2 linked regions of the Fodinibius salicampi genome follow. The protein of the gene in region 2 binds, or shares a complex with, the protein of the main gene of each other region. Links are inferred from orthologs where the notes say so. Each region holds a gene or a part of one and is shown on either strand. Other genes may lie near its edges. The genes, in order: groL and metK.

Evidence for each region.
Region 1: the proteins of metK (region 2) and groL are in contact, whole or in part, in a cryo-EM structure (PDB 8P4O), measured with the Escherichia coli proteins. The link is inferred for Fodinibius salicampi from one-to-one orthologs.

The regions. Positions count from the first base shown.
Region 1 is NZ_BAABRS010000002.1:565,394-568,667, forward strand. The notes cover bases 191-3,128. They hold groL (chaperonin GroEL), read left to right. Parts: upstream 191-784; coding sequence 785-2,473; downstream 2,474-3,128. Other genes in these bases: groES (co-chaperone GroES), read left to right, coding at 436-729; ABEB05_RS10195 (outer membrane protein assembly factor BamB family protein), read left to right, coding at 2,649-3,128. Also shown: 16S rRNA (adenine(1518)-N(6)/adenine(1519)-N(6))-dimethyltransferase RsmA, read left to right, coding at 1-181; more of ABEB05_RS10195, read left to right, coding at 3,129-3,274.
Region 2 is NZ_BAABRS010000003.1:503,090-506,227, forward strand. Bases 272-3,073 are described here. They hold metK (methionine adenosyltransferase), read left to right. Parts: upstream 272-999; coding sequence 1,000-2,148; downstream 2,149-3,073. Other genes in these bases: ruvB (Holliday junction branch migration DNA helicase RuvB), read left to right, coding at 272-801; ABEB05_RS13285 (M14 family zinc carboxypeptidase), read right to left, coding at 2,344-3,073. Outside these bases: more of ruvB, read left to right, coding at 1-271; more of ABEB05_RS13285, read right to left, coding at 3,074-3,138. UniProt on the Escherichia coli protein: Catalyzes the formation of S-adenosylmethionine (AdoMet) from methionine and ATP.

The sequences.
Region 1 (3,274 bases), on a different replicon or contig from region 2:
AACGGTAGTACGTACTGCATTTAATCAGCGTCGTAAAAAATTAAGTAATGCCCTAAAGCCGATTATCCCGAAGGATCAGCTGCCTGAGGGATTTGATTTCGATAAACGGGCTGAAGCATGGCCACCTTCCATATATGAAAAGTTGACAGACTATTTTGAGCAGAATGGCATTTTGACCTGAAAAATCGGCTACCCATCCTTTCTATAAATTTAATTTTTCCTGGGAACCACCCTGAGAGGCTTAAATCTATCATCAGAGGGCAACTTGAAAATTAAATGGCAGTTAATGAGAGTTTGGTATGGTACTTGCTCCTCTATTAACCTAAAATAAGAAGCATATTTTTAGTACGAGTTTATAAAAAGTATTACCAGCATTTTTATGCTGATGATAAATTTCAACTTCAACTATTAACTTAAATTGTAGGAGTCATACTTATGGCTAAATCTAAAATCAAACCGTTAAGTGATCGCGTTTTGGTTCAGCCAGAACCTGCTGAAGAAAAAACCAGTTCCGGAATTATCATTCCCGATACGGCTAAAGAAAAGCCGCAGGAAGGAACGGTTATTGCTGCAGGTCCCGGTAAAGTAGAAAACGGAACCAAGATTGATATGTCGGTAAAAGAAGGTGATAAAGTGCTCTATGGAAAATATTCAGGTACGGAAATTACCCTGGATGGTGAAGAGTATCTGATCATGCGTGAAGCCGATATTCTTGGAATCGTTGACTAAGCATTTCCTATTACACAAAATTAAATTACAAAATCTTAAAAATTAATAGACAACTATGTCAGCAAAACTAGTTCATTACGATATGGAAGCACGCGATGCTCTCAAGCAGGGTGTTGACAAGCTTGCAAATGCTGTCAAGGTCACCTTGGGACCGCGTGGACGAAACGTAGTAATCGAAAAATCATTTGGAGCACCAACAGTTACAAAGGATGGTGTTACTGTAGCAAAAGAGATTGAGCTGTCCAACAAACGACAAAATATGGGTGCTCAGATGGTGAAGGAAGTTGCTTCCAAAACCAGTGATAATGCTGGTGACGGTACAACAACGGCAACGGTACTTGCACAATCCATCATTCAAACCGGTTTGAAAAATGTTACAGCCGGTGCTAATCCAATGGAATTGAAGCGTGGTATCGACATTGCCGTTAAAGCTATTGTTGAAGAGCTTCGTAAAACCAGTCAACCTGTTGGTGACAGCCTTGAAAGTATCAAGCAAATTGGTACCATTTCTGCCAACGGTGATCAAGAGATTGGCCAGAACATTGCCGATGCTATGGAAAAAGTTGGCCAAGACGGTGTCATTACGGTTGAAGAAGCCAAAGGTACCGAAACCTATCTCGAAACGGTTGAGGGTATGCAATTCGACCGCGGATATCTCTCACCTTATTTCGTGACCGATTCCGAAAATATGGTTGCAGAAATGGAAGAGCCTTATATCCTGATCTTCGACAGTAAGATCAGTAATATGAAAGATCTGCTTCCTATTCTGGAAAAAGTCATTCAAACTAGCAAGCCACTGTTGATTATCGCTGAAGATATTGAAGGCGAAGCACTGGCTACTCTGGTTGTTAATAAGCTCCGCGGTTCTCTCAAAATTGCTGCTGTTAAGGCACCTGGATTTGGTGACCGACGCAAGCAGATGTTGGAAGACATAGCTATCCTGACCGGCGGTACGGTTATATCCGAAGAGCGTGGTTATAAGCTTGAAAATGCTACACTCGACTTCTTGGGTACAGCTGACCGTGTAAACATCACCAAAGACGATACGACTGTTGTTGGTGGAAAAGGAGATGACAACGACATCAAAGGTCGTGTAAATCAGATTAAAGGTCAGATTGAAAATACTTCTTCTGATTACGATCGTGAAAAACTTCAGGAACGTCTGGCTAAGCTCAGTGGCGGTGTAGCCGTACTGAATATTGGCGCTGCTTCTGAAGTTGAAATGAAAGAGAAAAAAGCTCGTGTCGAAGATGCTCTGCACGCTACCCGCGCCGCAGTTGAAGAAGGCATTGTAGCTGGTGGTGGCGTTGCGTTGCTTCGTGCTCGAAAAGCACTGGATAAGTTAGAAGCTGAAGTGCCTGATCAGAAAGTTGGCTTTAACATAGTTCGTCGTGCGCTTGAAGAGCCACTTCGAATTATTGCCAATAACGCTGGTGCTGAAGGTTCAATTGTTGTACAGAAAGTCCTTGAAGGTGAAGGCGGCTTTGGATACAACGCACGAACCGAGCAGTATGAAGATCTTATCAAAGCAGGTGTAATCGATCCTACAAAAGTTACACGTACGGCACTTGAAAATGCCGCTTCTGTTGCTGGTCTTATGCTGACAACCGAAGCCCTCATCTCTGATAAGCCTACTAAAGGTGATGATGACGATGATAATGGCGGTCCTGGCGGCGGCGGTATGCCCGGCGGAATGGGCGGCGGTATGCCCGGCGGCATGGGCGGAATGGGTGGCATGATGTAAATTGCGCCATTCTTTTAACGCCTTGCGGGATTAACCGCACTGCAATTATTAAAAGCCTCACTCTCTATTTCGGGAGTGAGGCTTTTTTATTCTTATGACCTATTTGGATAGTCATTTTCGTATTAAATACTGATTGATATTTAAAATGTATACAAGGAATAAAATGACTATGACAATGAATACGAGAAGCTGTTTTAAAGGGATCATATTAGTGTGTTTAGCGCTGTTATTACAAAACTGTGCATCCACAAATGAGGCTACAATACCTAGGGGATGGACCTATAACTTGAATTGGGAAAACTATAACAGTGCAGAATCAACGAAATCCGATTATCTTATTGTTCAGAGCAAGGAGGATATGGTATTATTGGATGGGAATGACGGGCGCATTGTAGTGGACGATATCCGTGAAAGGGGAGGATTTTTCTCAGAGATTAGCCGTGACTTTAAAGAACAGGTTAAAGAAGACTTGCTAGTGAGTCAGCGGGTGAATATCAAATATTTTCACAAGGAACTGCCTCAATTGGGGACGATACTGCTGTTTAACCAGGTAGAGAAAGGAGATCAGGTGCAAAGTTATGACCTCAAAACAGGCGAAGAAAAATGGTCTTCTACTTCATACGTCTGGAATCTGGACAAATATGAGGATATTGCGAATATCGCTATTAATGAACTCATGGGAGGTAGTTTGGGAGCTAAAGGTATGTCGGCCGTTGCCCTCCAAACCAGGTTAATTCAAAGCATGATTCAGGAAGTGCCGGAAAAGGATGCGTTTCTGTTTCGTACGGTTGAGAAACTCTA
Region 2 (3,138 bases):
GCGCATATTATCGCAAATGAGATGGGAGTTCAGATTAAACCCAGTACGGGACCCGTACTCGAGAAACCCGGTGATCTGGCAGGCATGCTCACCAATCTTGAGGAGGGAGATGTTCTCTTTATTGACGAAATTCATCGTTTGAATCCTGTGGTTGAAGAATACCTCTACTCGGCCATGGAAGATTATCAGCTTGATATTGTTATCGACTCGGGACCCAATGCGCGCAGTATCCAGATAGAGCTTAATAATTTTACCCTGGTGGGAGCGACTACCCGAAAAGGGCTGCTTACGGCCCCGCTGCGGGCCCGTTTTGGGATTGACATGCGGTTGGATTATTACGATGTGGAACTGCTTCAACGTATTGCCCTGCGTACAGCCTCTATTTTAAATATGGGTATTACCGATAAGGGAGCGCACGAAATTGCGCGCCGAAGCCGAGGTACTCCCCGAATTGTGAACAAGCTATTGCGGCGTACCCGGGACTTTGCCCAGGTTCAGGATATGAATACCATTACCGATGAAATCGCAGATACATCTCTGAATGCTCTTGATGTGGATCAAAACGGCTTTGACGAAATGGATATTCGCATTCTTACTGCAATAATAGAAAACTACGAAGGAGGTCCGGTAGGACTTGGTACGCTCAGTGTAGCCGTCGGGGAAGACAAGGGTACCATTGAAGAGGTCTACGAACCCTATCTCATTAAAGAAGGCTTCCTGCAGCGCACCCCAAAAGGTCGGGTTGCTACCCGAAGGGCATTTGATTATCTGGGTATCAAGCCACCTTCAGAGGATGACTAATTAAATATAGATGGCGTTTTATCTCCAACTGAATAGTAAAGCAGTACTCTCTTCGCTTTTAGTATAACTCTTATAATTGGCCGTACTCACTATCCGGTACAGCCAATTTATTTCTCTCCTCTTTCATCTGCAATATTATTCATTTTTTTGTAGCTTCTAGGCTTCTGAATAATCACCATTTTCACGAATTTTTTACTGATGAAAAAACTTTTTACCTCCGAATCTGTATCAGAAGGACATCCTGATAAAATCGCTGACCAGATCTCCGATACTATTCTTGATAATATGCTGGCAGACGACCCGGATTCTCGAGTAGCTGTAGAAACGCTGGTAACCACTGGTCTCGCTGTGATTTCCGGTGAAGTTACAACCGATGCCTATGTAGATGTTCAGGAAATTGTACGGGATGTAATCCGCGAAATTGGATACACAAAAGATGCCTACCGCTTTGATGCCGATTCATGTGGAGTACTGACGACGATTCACCAACAAAGTCCAGACATCGCTCAGGGTGTAGATGAAAACTCTGGTAAAGCAATGGGCGCTGGCGATCAGGGAATGATGTTTGGCTATGCCACGACGGAAACAGATACCTATATGCCGATGTCGCTGCAATACTCGCACGACCTGCTCAGAAAGCTGGCGCATATTCGTAAGGAAACAGCTCTGCTCCCTTATCTTGCCCCAGATAGCAAAAGCCAGGTAACGGTTGAATACGGAGAAGACGGACAACCCAAGCGCATAGATACCATTGTCATTTCAACGCAACATGATGAGGGAATTGATCAACAGAAAATAAAAAAGGATCTGAAGAAACACCTGATCCCCCAGGTCATTAAAGATGGATTAATTGATAGTGAAACGATATTTCATGTTAACCCGACGGGGAAATTCGTTATTGGCGGCCCGCACGGTGATACCGGTCTCACGGGACGTAAAATTATTGTAGACACCTATGGCGGATACGGGGGACATGGTGGAGGCGCTTTCTCCGGCAAAGATCCTTCTAAAGTTGACCGAAGCGCAGCCTATGCCGCCCGGCATATAGCCAAAAATATTGTAGCTGCTGAACTCGCTGATGAATGCATCGTACAGCTTGCCTACGCGATTGGCATACCGGAGCCCGTCTCGGTTAGTGTTGATACATATGGGACTGGCAAGGTAAACGACACCGAATTGGCTAACGTTATTCAAAAAACCTTTGACTTGACACCTTCCGGCATTATTGAACGATTTGACCTTAAGCGGCCTATCTATCGACAAACCGCAGCCTATGGACATTTTGGACGCAAGGAATTTCCCTGGGAAAAGCTCGATTATACTGATAAAATTCACGATGCCTTGTAAACGGAATCTGCTACAATAACATACTATATATAAAAAAGGCCAGGTTTTAATATAACCTGGCCTTTTTATTTTTTGTGAATTCCTTCCTTTCTAATTTTTTAATTCCCGGATGATCCTGCAATAGCCTGTCCAAAGAAAATGGCATTCATAAACAACTTATTGGTCCCATACCAAAACACGCGGAAGTTCGGATTATCAACCATCGAAATTACTCTTCCCCTTACCATAATAAAAATCATCAAAACTCTCTTCAGAATAATAGAGCCGCTTTTCCCGGTCCAATTTTTGGGCATGATATTCTGCAATCGACTTTGTCAGCTCTTGGTTTTTATCCGGCGTAATGGGATGTGTTCTGGACTGAATGCCCGGCTGAAAAAAGAAGGTAGCATTCGTGCCCATCTCGTGATGATCTGTTAAAATATTGGGTTTCCACTCGTGGAAATTTTCTATACGACCCTGACTGGCCAGGTGTTGAACCAGCATCCAGTCGCGATTTAAATCAAACCAGTAATGATTAGTCCGTCCCCCGGGCCAGGGCTGATTTAGCTCCCTGCTATTGGGATCAGAAACCACATTTTTGCCTTTATTTGTATTTACCCAACCAGCAAAACGGTTAAGCCCATCTGGATTTAAGCTCGGGTCTAACAGCACTACACTATTTTTCAGTTTCTCTTCAATCTCTTCGCCCTGTGCAGCAGCCAGATGATAGGCTACAAGCATAGAGGCGTTGGCACCACTCGGCTCATCTCCGTGAATACTATAGCCCATATACAAAACCACAGGCATCTCCTGGGTATTACGGTTACCTGACTGTTCAGGATCGGTCAGAGCTACATGGTTGCTGCGAATTTGTTCAATATTATTCTGGTTAGATGGAGAAGTAACCGCCAAATAAAGAAGTGTGCGATCTTCGTACGTCTTCCCGAACTCATGCAAGCTTACCCGGTCTGAAGCCTCCGCCACGGCACGCATATATTTTTCCAACTGATC